Pontibacter liquoris: one gene and its partner. The protein of the gene in region 2 interacts with the protein of the main gene of each other region in a pairwise test. Links are inferred from orthologs where the notes say so. Each region holds a gene or a part of one and is shown on either strand. Other genes may lie near its edges.

Region 1 (10,170 bases), on a different replicon or contig from region 2:
TGCCGCGCATGCGGCAGCCCGCAGCGCCAGCGAGGAGCAGCTTCACGCCACAGCGCGAAACGCAAGGACGAGCCCTCGCGGGCTTGGAGCGCTCCAAAGTATAAGATGAAACGAGGCAAGTATTAGACTGAGGAAGAAGGGCAGCTACCAAGGATAGCCAAAATATAAAAAGGATGAAGTAAGATAGCTACATGGTATAGCCGAAAGTATAAAACGGTGGTATGAAATCAGCTACCAAGTATAGGCTGAAGTATAAAACCCAGCATCAAACGCAAGGTAACAAGTATAGCTATAATATTATACTTGGAAATTAGCCGCTATTAAGCATTGCCAAAAACATTGATCGGCTGAAAAAAAGTATCTGCGGTTCGGCAGCAGCTTCCTCCTGCCATCGAACTGACCTCGAACCGCACTACTTCTTCCGGGCGATCAGCAAGCCGTCGCGCACCGGTAACAGCACATTCTCCACCCGGGCATCATCCTGCACCATTTGGTTAAAGTCCAGCACCGCTTTGGTATCCTCGTCGAGCTTTTTGCGGTATTTAGCCAACACTTTGCCGCTCCACAGCACGTTGTCGGCAATGATGTAGCCGCCGGGGCGCACGCGGTCCAGCACCAGGTCGTAGTAGCGGGCATAGTTGATCTTGTCGGCATCGATAAAGACCAGGTCGAAGGTGGCCTCGATGGTGGGGATGATTTCCAGTGCATTGCCCAGGTAGTACTTTATACATGCAGTTAGCCCGGCCTCTTCAAAATAACTCCGCACGCGGTCTTCCAGCTCTTCGTTGATGTCGATGGTGTGGAGCGTGCCGCCGGCTTGCAGCCCTTCTGCCAGGCAAAGAGCCGAATAACCGGTATAGGTCCCGATCTCCAGGATCTGGCGGGGCTGCAGCATCTGGGAGAACATGGCCAGGATGCGCCCCTGCATGTGCCCGGAAAGCATGCGCGGCTTGAGCACGCTCAGGTGCGTCTGCCGGTTTACCTTGTGCAGCAGCGCACTCTCCGGCGAGGTATGTGCTTCGGCGTATTGCTGTAGTTCTTCGTCCAGGAATTCCATGAGGATAATTGTTAAATTGTTGCTTGTTAAATTGCTGTGTGTTTAGAACAATTTAACCATTTAGCAATCAGCAATTAATTAGGTACATAATTCAGGAAGCTGAGTTGTTCGTCGCGCAGCACGTCGTTGGCAATGGCAAGCAGGTCGGAGGCGGTTATACTTCTGATCTGTTCGAAGATCTCGTTGAGTTGCTCCACTTTGTCCTGGTCCAGGATGCTTTTGCCGATCATCATCATCAGGCCCATGTTGCTTTCTTCGGCCATGGCCAGCTGGCCCATCAGCTGCTCTTTGGCCGTGTGCAGTTGCAGCGAGCCCAGTTGTTTTTCGCGCAGCTTTTTCAACTCTTTTAATACCAGCGAGGTGGTGCGGCGGAGCTGCTTTTTTTCGGTGCCAAAGTAGATCGACAGCAAGCCCGTATCAATGTAAGTAGCGTAGTTGGCATCGATGGTATACACCAGGCCATGCTTTTCGCGCACGGCCAGGTTCAGGCGCGAGTTCATGCCCGGGCCGCCCAGTATGTTGGTCAGCATAAAGAACGGAATGCGGCGCTCGTCGTTGAGCGCATACGCCGGGCAGCCCAGCACGCAATGCGCCTGAGAAATAGGTTTCTCGAACGTAATGGCTTTGGGAACATACTGCCGGAAGGGCGCGCGCTCCCGCACCTTGTGGATCACCGGGATATCGCGCAGAAATTTTTCGGCCAGTTTCAGCACTTTGGCAAAAGGCAGGTTGCTCACCGAGCAGAAAACAAGTTTGTCGGTGCTCAGGTTGTCGGCAATAAAGCGCAGAAAATCCTTTTTCACAAAGCCCGACACGCTCTCTTTGCTGCCCAGGATGTTGTTGCCCAGCGGGTGACCGTCGTACACCACGGCATCAAACTCATCAACAATGGCCTCTTCCGGGGTATCTAGGTACATGGCCATTTCCTCCAGAATCACGCCACGTTCCTTTTCGATCTCCCGCTCCGGAAAAACGGAATGAAACGTAATGTCGGTGAGCAGCTCGAACGACTTTTCAAAATGATTGTCGAGCACCGAGCTGTAAAAGCACAGCTTTTCTTTGGTCGTATAAGCATTCAGCTCGCCGCCAACAGACTCCAGCCGGTTCAGGATATGAAACGATTTACGCTTCTGGGTTCCTTTAAAGGCCATGTGCTCCCAGAAGTGAGCCAGCCCCAGCTGGTCGGGCAACTCATCGCGGCTCCCAATGTCCAGGATAAAGCCGCTATGGGCAATTTTGGTGTTCAGCACTTGCTTGTGTACCACCCGGATGCCGTTTGGTAAAGTATGGATTTGATAATCAGGCATTCAATCTAAAATTAGCCAGCAAAGGTACGGCAAAGAGAGTAGAGACGCAAAAAGCAGGCCTACGGCAGCAGCGTAGTGCCACGGTATGCCTGCTTTAAAACCGAAGGTATAAAATAGGGTCAGGCAGGTATAAACTACCTGGCGCAGAGGCATTAATTTCCTCTGCCCAGGTTGCCCACGTTCACCACAAAACCCAGCGAGAACACCGAGTAGCCGGCCGTCAGGGTTTTGCGGTTCTTCAGGCCGAAGTTGGCGCCGCTGGTATACTGCAGTTGCACCGACCGGTTCAGGGCCAGGCGGGTATAAAAGATCGGTTCGAAGAAGATGTTATCCTCCTCCTCGCCGGGGATGCCGTTTACCAGGTATTTGTTCATGTTGATGTAACTGGCGCGCAGTGCCGTGCCGTAGTTCAGCGGGAAATCGCGGCTGAGCAGGTGCAGCGATTTTTTTCGTTTGGAGCTGAAGTTTACCTGCACAAAATACTTGCTGAAGTCGGCCTCGTAGCGCGTATACTTCATAATGCCTTCTTTGTTCTCGTCTTTTTCGGTCCGGTCGCTGCTGCCGCCTCCTACGCCGGCGTATACTTCCAGCACCCGGTCCTGCTGCGGGCCAAAGGTGGTAAAGTAGCCGCCGCCCGCTTCCAGTAGGTTATGGCGGAAATCTCTTTTCCGGCGCTCGCTGTTAAGCATCGAGCCGTTTACCATCACCGCAAAATGATCGGAAACAGCATACGCCGTATTAAAGGTAATATTTCCTTTGGGCGTGATGTGGCCGGCGGCGCTGAGCTCACCTTTCTCGGTGAACATGGGCACGTTGGGCGCGTTGGGCATATAGGTAGAAACGCACCCGGACATGGAAACTAAAAGAAGCAGGAAAAAACTGAAGGGTAATATATATTTACTCATATATAATAGGATTAGCTGATGCGTGGGCTTTGTGGCTTGTGTTTCTGTTATTTAGCTGTAAAGTGGATCGGAGGCTTATACCTGGCACGCGGCCATAGTTCAATATTAAAACAGAAAACGCTGTTTTTCACAGTTTATTCAAAATACTTAGTAAACGAATGGCCGGGCACGCCAGGGAAAGCGCTGCTATACTTTGGGTGATCTTGGGTTTGGGTGGAAGGCAACAGAGTGGAATGTTTTTAACTCCCGGCTCTTTGGCGTAGCTTTGCTCCAACAGGGCAGATGAAAAAGATACTGATCATACAAACGGCTTTTCTGGGGGATGTGGTGCTGGCCACCGCGCTGGTAGAAAAACTGCACGCCTGCTACCCCGGCGCCCAGCTGGATTTTTTGCTGCGCAAGGGCAATGAGTCGTTGCTGAAGGGGCACCCTTTGCTTAGTCAGGTACTTATCTGGGACAAGCAGCAAGGCAAGTATAAAAGTTTGCTCCAACTGCTGGGCCAGATCCGCAGCCAGAAGTATGACCTGGTGGTGAATGTGCAGCGTTTCGGGGCCACCGGCCTGCTCACGGCCCTGTCGGGCGCTACTACCACCGTGGGCTTCGACAAGAACCCGTTCTCCCGGTTTTTCACGCGCCGCTACCCACACGATATTGCTTCTGGTACGCACGAGGTGGAGCGCAACCACCTGCTTATTCAGGCAGTAACCGATGCCGTTGCGGCCGCGCCGAAGCTCTATCCTTCAGAAGCTGATTTTGCGAAAGTGCAGCCCCTGAAGGCCGAACCTTTTATCTGCATGGCGCCTACCTCGGTGTGGTTTACCAAACAGTACCCGCTGGAGCAATGGGTACAGCTGCTGGATAGCCTCGATAACAAGTATAAAGTATACCTACTGGGCTCGCCAGCTGATAAGGAACATTGCAACACGATCATCGCCCAAAGTATAAATACCCGCGTAGCGAATTTGTGTGGCCAGCTCAACCTGCTGCAGTCGGCGGCGCTGATGCGCGATGCGGTGCTGAACTATGTGAACGACTCGGGCCCCATGCACCTGGCCTCGGCCCTGAATGCGCCAACCTGCGCCATTTACTGCTCCACAGTACCCGGTTTCGGGTTTGGCCCCTTGGCTGACTTTGCCCGGATAGTAGAGCGCCCCGAGCCGCTGTATTGCCGCCCCTGCGGCTTGCACGGGTACAAAGCCTGCCCCGAAGGCCATTTCAAGTGCGCCCGCGAGATCCGCAACGAGCAGCTGCTGGAGGTACTAGCCCTTGCCGGGCAGCGCCCGCAAAGCGGTTGAGCTAAAAATAAATACTAGCAGCGTGCCCGCGGCGTTTTCTGGCTATCCTATTAAAGGCCTGCCCGTAGGTTGCCTGCACCGCAAGCCTGATTATGTGGTTCGTTCACCTGCACTCCTGTTATTCTAACAAAACGTTTTGCTACCTGTCGTTTGCACCCCGTGCCGCGACGCATCTATAAAGTTATAAAAATGAGATACGCACCTATCAGTCCGGACCTGTTCGTTCATAACCGGCACAACTTCAGCAGGCATCTCAAGCCTTCGGCCATCGCTATCTTTCACTCCAACGATGTGATGCCGACCAATGCCGACGGCACGATGGCTTTCCGGCAGAACAACGACCTGTTCTACCTCTCGGGCGTGGACCAGGAAGAAAGTATCCTGTTGCTGTTCCCTGATGCAAAAGACCCGCGCATGCAGGAGGTGTTGTTTGTGCGTGAAACCAGCGATCAGGTCCTGACCTGGGAAGGCTATAAGCTCACCAAACAGCAGGCCCGGGAAGTGTCCGGCATTAAGACCGTGTACTGGACGCATGAATTTAACGATGTACTGCACGGGCTGCTGTTTGAGGCAGAACACGTGTATCTGAACAGCAACGAGCACCTGCGCGCCGTGGTGGAGGTAGAAACCCGCGATGCCCGCTTTATTAAATGGTGCCAGCAACATTATCCGCTGCACAAGTATGAGCGCAGCGCGCCCATTATGCACCAGCTGCGCGCCATTAAATCGGAAGCAGAGCTGGCGCTGATCCGGAAAGCCTGTCAGATCACCGAACGGGGCTTCCGCAGGGTGCTACCCTTTATCAAACCGGGCGTGATGGAGTATGAAATTGAGGCCGAGCTCTACCATGAGTTTCTCCGCAACCGCTCCCGCGGCCCGGCTTATAGTTCCATTATCGCTTCCGGGGCCAATGCCTGCATCCTGCATTATGTGGATAACGACCAGGCATGCCGCGACGGCGACCTGGTGCTGATGGACTTTGGGGCCGAGTACGCCAACTATGCCTCCGACCTGACCCGCACGGTGCCGGTGAACGGCAAATTTACCCAGCGCCAGCGCGATGTGTATGAGTCGGTGCTGCGCGTAATGAAAACCGCCACCCAGATGCTGGTGCCCGGGAATACGCTGGGCCAGTACCACAAGTTTGTGGGCACCGTAATGGAGAACGAGCTGCTGCGGCTGGGCCTGCTGAACCAGGGCGATGTACGCAACCAGGACCCGGCCAACCCGCTGTATAGGAAATATTTTATGCACGGCACATCGCATTTGCTGGGGCTGGATGTGCATGATGTGGGCAGCAAGTACCGCCCGTTTGAAGAAGGGATGGTGTTTACCTGCGAGCCGGGTATTTACATCCGCGAAGAGGGTATCGGCATCCGGTTAGAGAACGATATCCTGGTCACAAAAAACGGCCCTGTGGACCTGATGAAGGATATACCGCTAGAGGCCGATGAGATCGAGCGCCTCATGCAGGCGCGCTAAGTGCAACAAAAAAGGCTGCTGGCATTTCCGGCAGCCTTTTTTATTGCACTTACCCTATATTTATGGGCTTTGCATTATTTTTTTATAACGCTTACAACTTTGTTTTCTAAAAACAGTTTGAGTTAAATAGTAATCCGCTATTGAAAGCCGCAGGCAGAGGTCCTGTGTAGTTGCTGTGCAATTCGGGTTGGCTATCAAAAGGTTGCGCAGCGTGTTTGACATATAATTTAAAACCGGCTTATTTATGATGCAACTCTACTTCTCATCCTGGATTTACCATTCCGCTACCTTTTCTGACCCCGCAGTTTTGTTAAATTTTTAACAACATAAAACTCGATTAGAAACATGCACGTATTGTCATATCAAAATATACTTTAAAAAATCATGCGAACAAAACTTACAAAACTATGTACAACAGCCCTCGCGGTAGCAGCCCTGCTGGTAACTACGAACGAGGTGCAGGCACAAAGTTCCGACCAGCCCACAAATCTCCAGATATATGGCAGTGCTCTACAATATAAGGGCGATCTAGAAAACCAGTACTGGGATCATAATAAGCTGGAATGGGGCGGAGGTATCAACCTGAACCGTTATATCAGCCCCTCTTTTGATGCGGGCTTGCATTTAACTTACAACCACACCAACGCCGAAGGCGCTATGGTAGGAGCAGTGTTGCCTAAGTTTGATGCCCACTTCGGAACAGCTATGCTGGGTCTTCGCCTGAAGATGTATGGCACTATTCTGAAAGAGGATGCTTTTATCGGACCATACCTGCAACTGGCCGGTGGTGGCGTTTGGACCAAAACAGATGCAACGCTGGCTGATGGTTCTTCTTTGCAGGACGACAAGTTCATTACAGCTGCTGCCATGGGTGGTGCCGGTATCCGCTTCCGCTTCTCTGACGCGGTTAGCCTCTTTATCGAATCCAACTACATGCTGACAGGCAATGATAAGTTCGACGGTGTTTCTGAAGGCGACAACGATCGCTTCCTGATGCACAATGTTGGCCTGGGCTTCGGTTTAGGAAAAGCAAAAGATACGGACGCGGATGGTGTGCCGGACAGAAGAGACAAATGCCCTGATACCCCAACCGGTGTGCAGGTGGATAAGCAAGGTTGCCCGATCGATACAGACGGTGACAGCGTGCCGGATTACCAGGATCAGTGCCCGACAGAGGCTGGCGTAGCCAACCTGCAGGGTTGCCCTGACCGTGACGGTGACGGTGTAGCTGATAAAGACGACCAGTGCCCTGATCAGGCTGGTGTAGCGAACCTGCAAGGCTGCCCTGACGCAGATGGCGACGGTGTAGCTGACGCTAACGATAAGTGCCCTGATTCTCCTGCCGGTGTGCAGGTTGGTCCGGACGGTTGCCCGGTAGATACTGACGGCGACGGTGTAGCAGATAACGAAGATATTTGCCCTAACACAGCCGGACCAGCTGAAAAAGGTGGTTGCCCTGAACTGGATGCCGCTACGCTGAAACTGCTGGATGAGAAAGTACGCTTCGAGTTTGACCAGGCCCGCGTAGACGACAGCTACAAGCAACTGCTGGATAGCATCGTAATGGTACTGGGTAAATACCAGGATCACGTACTGCTGATCAAAGGCCACGCAGACTTTATCGGTTCTGCAGAGTATAACCAGGCGCTGTCTGAGCGCAGAGCACAGGCGGTAAAAGATTACCTGGTATCGCAAGGTGTGCAGAACCCGGATCGTCTGGTAACCAGAGGCTACGGTGAAACACAGCCACTTGTAAAAGTGAATGAGCGCTTGTCTAGACGCAGAACAGAAGCTGCCCGGGCTAAAAACCGACGGGTTGGTTTCGAGATGAACACGCCGGACATGAAGCTGAATATGGAATAAGGCTTGCCTGAACAAGAGCTGAAACAAAAAGCGCCGCAGAGAGATCTGCGGCGCTTTTTTGCTTTTATATAGTTCAGATAAAACGGTATCTACTGCTATCAAGTATAAAGCCCTGATTTACTCTGGCGCAAGCGTCCGCTTGTGCCTTTCTCAGCCTTATGCCTTCATCCTTAACAAGTAATTTCCGTCATTTCCCGAATTTGGCACCGGTGGGTGGTTGCCATACTTAGGGAGCTACCATACCTATTAGTTGGCACAAGCGGATGCTTGCGCCAGGTAGGCGCCGGAGAAGCCGGGATTACGGAAAGTTTACTGTTTGGCAGCCAGCAAGTATAAAACGGCCATCCGGATGGCAACGCCGTTCTCGACCTGGTTTAATATAATGGCCTGTTTTGAGTCGGCGGCATCGGAGCTCAGCTCTACGCCACGGTTAATAGGGCCCGGGTGCATAATGGTTATTTCCTTGTCCAGGCTGTCGAGCATTTTTTTGTCGATGCCATAGTATAACGTATACTCGCGCAACGACGGGAAATACTTCATCTGCTGGCGCTCCAGCTGTATGCGCAGCACGTTGGCCACATCGCACCAGGCCAGCGCTTTGCGCACGTCTGTTTCCACTTTCACGCCCAGCTCTTTGATATACTTGGGCAGCAGCGTCACCGGCCCGCAGACCATCACCTCGGCCCCCAGTTTCTGGAGTGCAAAGATGTTGGAAAGAGCCACCCTGGAATGGAGAATATCGCCAATGATCACCACTTTTTTACCGGCCACTTCGCCATACTTCTCCCGGATCGAGAAGGCATCGAGCAGGGCCTGGGTAGGATGTTCGTGGGTGCCGTCGCCGGCATTTACGATATTGGCTTTGATGTGGCGGCTCAGAAAGTGCGGCGCTCCCGGGCTGGCATGGCGCATCACGATCATGTCCACTTTCATGGCCAAGATGTTGTTGACCGTATCCAGGAGGGTTTCACCTTTCTTTACCGAGCTGCTACTGCTGCTGAAGTTGATCACATCGGCAGAAAGCCTTTTCTCGGCTAGCTCAAAAGAGAGGCGCGTGCGGGTGGAGTTCTCAAAGAAAACGTTGGCAATGGTAATGTCGCGCAGCGAAGGTACTTTTTTGATCGGCCTGTTGAGCACATCTTTAAAATTATCCGCTGTCTCAAAAATGAGCTGTATGTCTTGCGGCGTAATGTCTTTGATGCCTAACAGGTTGCGGACGCTGAGCTCTTGCATAAGGAGGATTTATTCTTCTGTTTTGGTAATCAACCAGATATTGTCTTCATCGGCTTGCTGGTCTTTCCACTCGACCAGTACCCGTTGGCTTTGCAGGGAGTTTACCTGCCGGCCCACATAGGTGGCCTCAATGGGCAGGTGGCGGGTGTAGAGGCGGTCTATGAGCACGAGCAGTTCCACGCTGGCCGGCCGGCCATAGGCAATCATGGCATCCAGGGCGGCACGAACCGAGCGACCCGTGTAAAGCACGTCGTCGACCAGCACCACATTTTTGCCTTCTACCAGGAAATCGATCTTGGTGGCATTAGCCGTGAGCGGTGTTTCACGGCGTCGGAAATCATCGCGGTGGAAGGTGGTGTCCAGAAAGCCGGTCGGTACTTGCTTGCCCAGGATGGTCGCCAGGGTGCTTTGGATGCGTTGGGCTACAAACCGGCCCCGCGGCTGCAGGCCCAGGATCACAGAATCAGAAAAATCGCCATGGTTCTCGATGAGCTGGTGGCAAAGGCGCAGCACCATAATGTCGAGCAGCTGATGGTTTACGATGAGTCTTTTCTGCATAAGCCGGAAGTATAGCTGCAAATATAAAGAGTTACGCCAAATTGTTAAACTGCTGCCCGGTTTAATTGTTGATTGTTATTTGTTGATTGCTGTTAATGATCACAATGAAAGGTGTCAAAGGTATTTGACGTTGTTAAGTGCTACATCATCCTTTAAAAAATCTCAGCTACAAGGTATGAGTTAACCTATCCAACAATTAACAATTATCTATTCAACCATTAACAATTATCTATTCAACCATTCAGCCATTTAACAATCAACAATTAACACCCATCAATTAAAAGCTGATCTTGTTGACGTAAAAAACGTTTCGCACCTTGCCGGCTCCATTGATGCGCTGAAAACCGAATGCCGCAAAGTTGCTGCCATACCAATACTTAATGCCTTCTTCCGAGGTGTCTTCCACCTTGTCGGTTTTGTTGTAAGGAAGGATCTTGAGCGTTGTTTCCTCATCGGTATAGGTGTCGTC
Region 2 (10,205 bases):
CGGTGCCTTGCGCAGCCAGATAGAACCCCAGCTGGATAACCTGCGGCAAAACGAATCGGACATGAACAAGCAGGTGTTTGCCTTGCTGGTATTAGGCCGGTTTATGGCGCCAGACCCGCTGCAAAGCTCTGGTGGCGGTTTACAGGCTACTGCCCGAAACAGCCTCAGCCAGGTGATGTCGGATCAGCTGAATAATCTCACGGGCAAATACCTGGGCGGCATAGGCCTGGAACTGGGCGTTAATTCCTACGAAGATTACTCTTCAGGCACGGCCCAGGGGCAAACAGACCTGAACGTGGCCTTGCGTCACCAGTTCCTTAACGACCGCCTGACGATCCGGGTTGGAGGGGATATAGGCCTGGAAGGGAATAACAGCCAGCAAAGTTCTTTAGGCGGTTTTGGCAACGATATATCCGTGGAGTATAGTATTACGCCATCCGGCAAACTGCGCGTAAAAGCTTTCCGCCAGAATGAGTATGGCGGCATACTGGATGGCGGCGACGTGCTCACCACTGGTGTCGCCCTGATCTTTGTGCGCGATTACAATAATTTCTCCGAGCTGTTTAGCAGCGCAGAAAAGAACCTGGCCAAGGCGGAGGAAAAGCAGAAAAAGAACAGCCCCGCAGGCACCAACTAATCTAGAACTATGAAATTCATACACGTGCGCCACTTCCCGTTACGCCACGCGCTCTTCTTGCTTTGCCTGCTGGGGCTGCTCAGCGCCTGCAGCAGTACCAAACATGTACCCGAAGGCGAGGCCCTATTCTGGAAGTATGAGGTGAAGGTGGACGGCAATACGTCGAAAGATGAAATTAGCAAATTAAGCACCGACCTTGACGGGGTGGTGCGGCCAAAACCGAATGCGAAGCTGCTGGGTATTCCGTTTAAATTATGGATATATAACGCCTTTTATACAGAAAAAGAAAAAGGGATCAAGCATTGGGTACAGACCAAAATGGGCGAGCCGCCGGTGCTGCTCTCGCAACTCGATACCGGTACCGTCAACAGCATCATGCGGGGGAGACTGGACAATAATGGATACTTTAACAAAGCGGTAGCGAGTACCTTCGATACCGTGGCGACGAAGAAAATGGCCGTGAACTGGCATGTCAATGTCGGAGAGCCTTACCGCATCCGGCGCATCGAGTTTCCTGCCACAGACTCTGTGCAGGCAGCGACAGCGATCCGGAAAACACAAGACGGCTCCCTGCTGAAAGTTGGCGATATTTATAACCTGCAGACCTTAACGGCTGAGCGCGAGCGCATTGATGACCTCCTCAAAAACAAAGGTTATTTTAACTTCAGCCCCGACCTGATGATCTTCCAGGTAGATTCTACGGTGGGTAACCATCAGCTGGACGTGCTGCTGCGCCTGAAAAAGACCGCTCCCGCCGCGGCTTTACATCCTTATACCATGGATGATATTTATGTGTTTACGGGTTATTCGCTGGCCGACAGCCTGTATGCAAACGACACCATCCATTTTAAAGGCTACGATTATATCCCGAATGAGAATTACATCAAGGCCAAGCGGCTGATGCCGAATATCTTTCTTGAAAAAGACAGCCTCTATTCGCGGCAGGAGCAGTTGCTTTCGCTGCAGCGCCTGATGGGCCTGAGTGCTTTCAAGTATGCCAACATTGATTACGATGTGGATACGCTCAACCCCGATAAGCTTGATGCCCATATATACCTGACACAATCGTTTAAGAAATCGCTGCAGGCCGAAGCACAGGGCGTATCCAAGACAAACGGCTTTGCCGGCCCGGGTATCACGGCCTCGTTCCGGAACCGGAATGCCCTGAAAGGTTCAGAATTGCTAACCCTCAGCCTGACGGGCAGCTTTTTGTCTGGCGGAAATTCGGGTACCAGCCTGAACTCAGTGGAGCTTGGTGCCGAAGCCGCCCTGACCTTTCCGCGGTTTGTGGCGCCCTTCAAGATTCATAACCTTCGCTCGCAGTTTGCACCGCATACCACCATGACCCTGGGGTTCGATTACCAGAACAGGGTTAACTTTTTTCAGTTAAATTCCTTTCATGCCACCTATGGCTACAACTGGCGTCCAAGGCCAACAATCACGCACGAAGTAACGCCGATTAACCTGCAGTTTGTGCAGCTGGCTAATACGTCCGACAAATTTAAAGCGCTGCTCGATTCAAGTGAGTTTTTACAGCGCAGCTTCGAGGAGCAATTCATCATCGGAACCATGTATAACCTAACCTGGAATACGCAGATCTATGAGCAGCGCACGCATCAGTTCTTTAACAATGTCAATATCGATCTATCAGGAAATGCCATCAATGCTTTGCAAAGCCTGACCGGGCAGTCCAGCCCAACCGATTCGGTAGGTCGCACGCTCTTTGGCAAGGCTTATTCGCAGTACACGCGGGTTGAAAACGATTTCAGGTACTACTTCAACTTCGGAAAAGAAAGCCAACTTGTTACACGCCTTTTAGCTGGAGTGGGTTTCGCGTATGGCAATTCGAACACCATGCCCTATGTCAAGCAGTTTACCATTGGCGGCCCCAACAGCATCCGGGCCTTTCAGCCCCGCAGTATCGGGCCTGGATCATACAATGTTCCGGATAGCATCCAGACATCCTATTTTGACCAAACCGGTGATATCCGGCTCGAAGCAAACGTGGAATACCGCTTCCCTATCACGGGCTTTTTTAAAGGAGCCCTGTTTGTGGATGCCGGTAATATCTGGCTGCTCCGTGAGACAGCCGAGAAGCCTGGCGCTGCTTTCAAGGCCAGCAATTTAATGGATCAGCTGGCGATCGGAACCGGTTTTGGCGTACGCGTGGACATCGAATTCTTTGTGATCCGATTTGACCTGGGCATACCGGTGCAGGTCCCCTACTTACCCAAAGGAGAACGCAACGTGCTCAGCGACTTCACTCCTTCGTTTAAGGGGGAAACCGGCATGACGCTGAATATTGCCATTGGTTACCCCTTTTAAGGGCCATACTTGCTGAATGTAATTCCAACTTTACCCGCTATCAAGACCAGGTATAATACCTGTTTCATGACAAGTGATAACCGGGGCAGGAGTTAAGAGATGGCATTCGTTTGCCGGACTTCAATCCCCAACCTGCGGGTACATGGGCGATTGGGTGCCGGGCGGCGTCTGGTAAAAACGGGTGGTAGGATAGGCAAACTGTATATCCGGTGCTGCTAAAAACTGCGGCAGCACTTCTTCCCAGATCTGGTGCTCGCTTTTCCTTCTGCCGGCAATTCTGCTCAGGTAGCGCACCGTAAGCTGAATGCCGTTATCTATTACCTTAGTATAGATCTTCGGGTCCAGGTCATCAAAAAAGATCAGGTGCCGCTGAGAGCGCCTCTTCACCTGCAACATCGTTTGTTCCGAGAGCTTCTCACAGTTGCGGGCAGCGGATTCAAGCAAAATGCCTTTTGCCTTCTGCCAGTTACTTTCAAAGGTCAGATGCACGGGCACTTCATGCCAGATATAAGGGAAGCCATAGTTGTAGTTGGACTGCGCTACCAGAAAAAGGCGCCCGTTAGGTATATGAACCACCCGGCCGGTCGGCTGATCTCCCTGTACCCATTCCCGTACTTCGTTCAGCGTAAACTGGAACAACCGGATATCGATCACATCCCCCACATGGTCTCCTATTTGGATGCGGTCCCCGATGTGAAACGGGCGTTTCCAGATCAGGTATAACCAGCCCGCCATACTAAGTAAGGGCTCGCGCAGGGCTACTACCAGGCCGGCGGAAAGCAAACCCAGGAAAGTAGCAATAGAGCGGAACCCGTTAAACCAGATATTAGCCAGCAGCATAATGCCTACTGCCGTAGTAATGTAATTTGTGGTTTTGCGCCATTGGTATTGTTTTCGGAGATCGGGCTGGCGCTTGTAGATGAAGCGCAGCAGCGCCCTGCTCAGCAGCCAAAGCGCCAGCAGGACGAGGGCCGTGAGCAGTACCTGTTCCTGAAAAGCGATGCTGATCCCTGTTGTTTCTTCGAGCCAGCTATAAATCTGCTGCATAAAGTTTTTCAACGTACTTACGAAAGCCCGCATCCGAAAGATAGCCACTCAGGCAGATTTTGACTGTTACACCCGAGTTTACCGGCCAGCCAGCTCGCAAATGGAATCCCTATTAACCTGGAATAAGAATCTGCAGTGCGCTAAAAGCCATATAAATCCGTAACTTTAAGCCCTGTATTTAGGCGGAGAAAGTGCCTGTTTTGTCTCTTCTCGGCCATAGATACTCTAATTTATACTTGCTAACATAACATCAAACTATGAGCACTGACATACGAAGCCTGGAACCAAAGGCTATGTGGAATCATTTTGCTGACCTGAATGCCGTTCCCAGGCCATCAAAGAAAGAAGAGCGTGTGATCCAGTTCATCAGAAACTTTGGCGAGCAGTTGGGCCTGCCCACATTGGTTGATGAAACGGGGAATGTGATCATCAAAAAACCGGCAACACCCGGTATGGAAGACCGCCAGACGGTAGCGCTGCAAAGCCACCTGGATATGGTGCACCAGAAAAATGCAAGCACCACCTTTGATTTCAATACCGAAGGCATCCGCATGTATGTGGACGGTGATTGGGTAAAAGCAGATGGCACCACCCTGGGTGCCGATAATGGCATTGGGGTGGCCAGCATTATGGCTTTGCTCTCTTCTACCGATATCCCACATCCTGCGCTGGAGGCCTTGTTTACCATAGATGAGGAAACAGGTATGACCGGGGCCATGAACCTGAAGGGCGGCTTGCTGGACGCTCCCATTATGCTGAACCTGGACACTGAAGACGACCGGGAGTTGACCATTGGGTGTGCCGGCGGTATAGATGTAACCGCAACCGGCCACTATACGCCCGAGCAGGCTCCGGCGGGCAGCAAAGGCTACAAACTAACAGTTAGAGGCTTAACCGGTGGCCACTCCGGCATGGACATTCACCTGGGACGTGGCAATGCTAACAAGCTCATGAACCGGTTGCTATTTCAGGCTACCGAAGAAACAGCTGTAAAGGTGAGCGCCCTGGATGGCGGTGGCTTACGCAACGCTATTCCGCGGGAGTCTTTTGCCATACTAGCGGTTGCTGCCGGCCAGGAAGAAGCATTTAAAAATTTGATAGTGCAGCAAACCCAGGTGCTGAAGGCCGAATACGCCACCACAGACCCTGCACTGGAAGTGGTGCTGGAACCAACAACCGTTCCCGCAATGGTATTACCGGCCGACTTTCAGCACAAGTTGCTGCGCGTGCTGTATACCTGCCCAAATGGTATTTACCGCCTCAGCCCCGACATCGAGAACCTGGTACAGACCAGCAATAATCTGGCACGGGTGCTGGTGCAGGAAGGCGGCTATACCATCATGTGCCTGACACGAAGTGCTGTAAATTCAGAGAAGCTGGACCTGGCTACTGCGATCCGGAGTGCGCTGGAATTGGCCGGTGCTGAGGTAAAGCTGACGGGTTCATACCCGGGCTGGACGCCTCGGCCGGAGGCAGCTATTGTGCAGATCATGACCAAGCTATACCGCGACATGTTCCAAAGCGAGCCCGACGTGAACGCCTGCCATGCCGGCCTGGAATGCGGCATACTTGGCGCCAACTACCCCGACATGGAAATGATCTCTTTCGGCCCTAATATTCGCGGAGCGCACTCGCCTGATGAGAAAGTGCAGATCAGCTCTGTGCAGAAATACTGGGGTTTCCTGCTCGAAACCCTCAAGCATATTCCGGCAAAAGAGGCATAATATACTTCAAGTGTTATACTTATAAATCACTTGCCATACTTATTAAAACAACAAAGCCGCTCTATAATTGGAGCGGCTTTGTTGTTTTACTGTGCGGCCGGGATGGTAAAGCCCAAATCGGTGCTGATGATAAAGGCGTGCAGGCCATCGCTGCGCCAGTACTGGGCAGCGCGCAACTCGATGCTTTTAAACAGGGAGTTGTTGCCCGAGAATGGCAGGTTGAATTTTGATATTCCAAAAAGCGGCGAATACCGCACCCCCATCCCTAACTTGTTACTTTGAAAGTCAGACAGGTCATAGTCCGATGTATAAAAGGCGTCAGCTATACTGTGTTCGGCATAGGGAGCAAAATAATCGGCGGCGGTTTGCGTGTAAAAGCGATAGAAGGGGTAAAAAGAAAAGAACGGCCCGATTTTAACTGGTGCTTCCACTTCCAAGGTATGCGATACAATGCCCCAATCATCATTATAAAACCGGTAAAACAGGCGGGTGGTCACATAATCGCTGGCAAAGTAGTTCAGGCGGATGCCCACCGGAAACTTAAAGCGGCTATCTGGCAGCTGCTCCACCGTATGGGCAGCATCATCGCGGAAGTATACCCGGTGAAACGGCGTTGAAAGCAAACCAGCCTGGTATACCAGGTCCGTGGAAACGGAGGCCTGCAAGCGGCGGTTAATGACCTGCGAGAGCGTCCCCGAGAAATTATAGGATTGCCGGTTTTTAGTCGGCACCAGGTCGCCCTGGCCGCGTAGCTCAATGGGGTAAATAATTTTCCAGGTATCAAAGAAAACCTCAGCTCCTAAACTCAGTTCCCGGTTGCCATCCAATGAGCCTTTCGACCAACCCGCACCCAGCGAGAAAGAAGTATAATCATACTCTTTTGATGCGCCCACATGAATACTTTTGATCACCCGGTGCAGGCTGTTGTTCCGGCTAAAGCCGATATTTATGTGCGTGCGGGTATCGGAACTGGAAGCCGACGAAACCGTGTAAGGATCTATTTTATCGGTGGAGGCGGATGAGTAAAAGTCCATCCCGAAATTTACGTTCAGATTCGTGACCGTATCCAGTGGCACATTGACGATGATGGTAGGCGTAACGTCGGTCAGCTCTTCGGTACCCACACCGCCCGTCACCGGCGAGTGGTTGCCGTCCTGGGTGTAATAACTGGCTAAAATGTTCACGTCGGCCGGTGGCAACTGCTGCACGCGTTGGTCTTTTGCGCTTTGCGCTCTTGCTGCTGTTGCTATGCCACAGGCCAGCAGCAGCACTGCATACTTTAGTTGCATCCGCACCCTCCTCCTACTTTGCCGCCATTGGCGCCGGAGCCTCCCTCGCGGTATGATTCAAAATTCACTTCAAAAGATTCGGACTTGTGCATGCTCAGTTGCATTTCCTCTTCGTTGAGGTAGGCTTTCTGGAAAGGTTTGACCGCTTCGCAACTGCTCATCAGCCCTAGCAGGCAGAGGCTGCCGAGTAGACATTTTAAAGGTGGATAAGATCGCTTCATCTGTTTTGGGTGTTTTCTTCACGGACTGCTCCGCTCGTTAACGGTTTGTTTTTATAGTAATGGAGCTGCAGGTTCTCAGAGGTCAGCAGTTCGTTATTTTCTGTGATCAACAGGCACTCCACTCCCTTGAGTTGGTTTACCAGCCGCAACCCTTCATCGGCGCCCAGCACCGATACAGCAGTGGCAAGCGCGTCGGCCAGCTCGGCATTGGCGCAAACCACGGTCACACTCTTGAGTCCTGATACGGGATAGCCTGTGCGCGGGTCGATGATGTGGGAATATCTTTTACCAGCCAGCTCCACATACTTTTCATAATTGCCCGAGGTCACCACGGCAATGTCATCAGCTGTCAGCCATGAGAAGACCTTGTCTTTTTCGGCCGGGTCGGCAATGCCCACATACCACGATTCGCCGGTAGCCTGCCGGCCCCAGGTGGTCAGATCGCCGGCCGCATTTACCACGCCGCCGGGTATGCCCATTTCGCGCATCACATCGCGGGCGCGGTTGGCCGCATAGCCTTTGCCGATGGCACCAAATCCGATCTTCATGCCTTTATTTTTGAGAAATACGCTGTGGTCCGCAGGGTTGAGGATGATGTTTTGATAACCGATCTTTTTAACGGAGGCGGCCACTTCTTCCGAGCTCGGAAGCTTTGTCATACTTCCGTCAAAGTGCCATACTTTGTCGATGGCTGCAAACGAAATATCGAATGCGCCGCCCGTGATGCGGGAGATGCGATTGCTGCGACTGATTAGCTCGTAGAGTTCCTCGTCGACCACTACCGGTTTAATGCCGGCGTTGCGGTTGATTTCGCTGGTCTGGGAAGTGGGTTGCCATTCGGAAATAAGCGCTTCGATGCGCTGTATCTCTTTCACGCCGGCAGCGATGGCTTCCCAAGCCAGCTGCTCGTCGGTGGTAACCGCAGCAAGTTCAAAACGGGTCCCCATCAGCAATAAAACCTTTTTATATTGCTGTGGCGTTTTGGTGGGCAGACGCTGTGCCTGCGCAAAATTGGTCAGGAGAAAAAGGCAAAGGAGAAAGAGGAAATATCTTTTGAGCATTTGAGCGTAAATATAGTATAAACACGAAGCCCATGCTGCAATAGTTGCAACATGGGCTTCCGTTTTAAAATATGCTATAAACTACTTACTTCAAAAGCGACTGCAGGTGCGTAACATACTTTTCAGCGCCGCCTGGCTGGTAGCCGGTTTTAGCCAGTACCTTACCATCAGCATCGGTTAATACCACCAGCGGAAAAATACCTTCCTTATCGTATTTGGCCGCCAGTTCTTCGTTCTGCTTCATCTGCTCTGCCGGCAATTGGTTTTTCTTGAATCGCGGAAAATCGAGCTCCAGCAACACCAGGTTATCTTTGGCATAGGCCTTAAAGGCTTCCGTATCCCATACTTCTTTCCGGAGCATAATGCAGGGCTTGCACCAGTCTGAACCAGCAAACACCATCATAATTGGCTTGTGCGTTTCTTTAGACAGTTTAGATGCCTCGGCATACGTATGCGTCCAGGTGGCAGGTGCCTCGTCGCCGGTGCCGGCAGCGTAGGTGTTGCTAAAAGTTAACAGCAATACTCCCATCAGCAGGGAAAGAAAAGTGGATCGTTTTTTCATGTTTCGGTTGTTTTTCATACTGGTTAGCCGTTATGCCGGTAGTATCTTTTGCATAAACATCGGTGGTAGCATTAAGTTCAACTATAGTGCCAAATCCATGCGTAAGGTGAAATATGGTGCAATTTATTCAAAGCAGTAGATATTGTTTATTTAACATAAAAAAGCGAAGACAGGTAGGCTATACTTGTCTTCGCTTTTTTGAAACCGCACAACAACTTGCAATGGTCAAACCGTGTTTTATACTTGCCAGAATTGTTTTTAGCTGTTATTCTTACTCCACTACTTTAAAGGCGGCTTCCTTTACATCGCGGGAGTTGGTGCCTACAAACACTTTAAAATCGCCGGGCTCCAGCACATACTCTAAGTCATTGTTATAGAACTTCAGATCATCCGGCGAGATATTGAACGTAATGGTTTTGGTTTCCCCTTTCTTTAGTGCGATCTTCTGAAAGCCTTTCAGTTCTTTAACCGGGCGTGTGATGGAGCCTACCACATCCTGCACATACAGCTGCACCACTTCTTCGCCATCGTAGTTACCGGTGTTCCTCACGACCACACTCACCTGCAGCGTTTCGGAAGGGTTAATGGCAGTTTTGCTGAGTTGGGGCGCAGCATAACTGAAGGAAGTATAGCTCAGCCCATAGCCAAAGGGATATAGCGGATCATTGGACACATCCATGTAGCGGGATTTATACTTGTCGAGCGGGTCGCCGGCAAAGGGGCGGCCTGTGCTTTTGTGGTTGTAAAAGAGTGGTATCTGCCCCACCACCTGCGGGAATGTTGTAGTAAGCTTGCCCGAAGGATTGTAGTTGCCAAACAGCACGTCGGCAATGGCATTGCCTGCTTCGGTACCGGCAAACCAGGTTTCCAGCATGGCGCTGGCATTCTGATCTTCCCAGGTAAGTGTGAGCGGGCGGCCGTTCATGAGCACGATCACAAGCGGCTTCCCTGTTTTCTTCAGCGCTTTGAGCAGGGCCAGTTGCTGGCCCGGCAGACCAATATCAGAGCGGCTGGCTGCTTCTCCCGTCATGCCCTGCGACTCTCCTACTGCTGCTACGATCACATCGGCTTTTTGAGCGGCTTTCACAGCTTCATCGATCATGGCTGTGGCAGATCGCTTGTCGATGTCGAGTTCACCGCCATGGGCATTCAGGCGCGCGATCATTTGCTGATCATCTGTAAAATTAGCGCCTTTGGCATACACAATCTTGACATTATTGCCTGCCACATTCCGGATACCCTGCTCCAGCGACACGGCCTGTTTCCAGTCGCCGGCGCCACTCCAGTTACCGATCATATCGCGCTGGTTTTTTGCCAGCGGGCCAATCAGGGCAATGGT

What was found.
Region 1: the proteins of LWL52_RS07930 (region 2) and LWL52_RS18430 interact in binary tests that used the Escherichia coli proteins (3 or more experiments, as listed by UniProt). The link is inferred for Pontibacter liquoris from one-to-one orthologs.

The regions. Positions count from the first base shown.
Region 1 is NZ_JALEBG010000003.1:328,411-338,580, reverse strand. Bases 3,982-6,900 are described here. They hold LWL52_RS18430 (aminopeptidase P N-terminal domain-containing protein), read left to right. Parts: upstream 3,982-4,754; coding sequence 4,755-6,047; downstream 6,048-6,900. Other genes in these bases: LWL52_RS18425 (OmpA family protein), read left to right, coding at 6,432-6,900; LWL52_RS18435 (glycosyltransferase family 9 protein), read left to right, coding at 3,982-4,565. Also shown: LWL52_RS18450 (O-methyltransferase), read right to left, coding at 413-1,057; LWL52_RS18445 (M16 family metallopeptidase), read right to left, coding at 1,132-2,364; LWL52_RS18440 (hypothetical protein), read right to left, coding at 2,517-3,269; more of LWL52_RS18435, read left to right, coding at 3,552-3,981; more of LWL52_RS18425, read left to right, coding at 6,901-7,910; LWL52_RS18420 (aspartate carbamoyltransferase catalytic subunit), read right to left, coding at 8,220-9,143; bifunctional pyr operon transcriptional regulator/uracil phosphoribosyltransferase PyrR, read right to left, coding at 9,153-9,701; LWL52_RS18410 (hypothetical protein), read right to left, coding at 9,979-10,170.
Region 2 is NZ_JALEBG010000001.1:1,908,874-1,919,078, reverse strand. The notes cover bases 3,546-6,499. They hold LWL52_RS07930 (aminoacyl-histidine dipeptidase), read left to right. Parts: upstream 3,546-4,266; coding sequence 4,267-5,733; downstream 5,734-6,499. Other genes in these bases: LWL52_RS07925 (DUF3570 domain-containing protein), read right to left, coding at 5,820-6,499; LWL52_RS07935 (mechanosensitive ion channel family protein), read right to left, coding at 3,546-4,009. Also shown: LWL52_RS07945 (translocation/assembly module TamB domain-containing protein), read left to right, coding at 1-637; translocation and assembly module lipoprotein TamL, read left to right, coding at 647-2,962; more of LWL52_RS07935, read right to left, coding at 3,083-3,545; more of LWL52_RS07925, read right to left, coding at 6,500-7,022; LWL52_RS07920 (DUF4266 domain-containing protein), read right to left, coding at 7,013-7,183; LWL52_RS07915 (FAD:protein FMN transferase), read right to left, coding at 7,240-8,304; LWL52_RS07910 (thioredoxin family protein), read right to left, coding at 8,390-8,884; beta-glucosidase BglX, read right to left, coding at 9,138-10,205. UniProt on the Escherichia coli protein: Dipeptidase with broad substrate specificity. Requires dipeptide substrates with an unblocked N-terminus and the amino group in the alpha or beta position.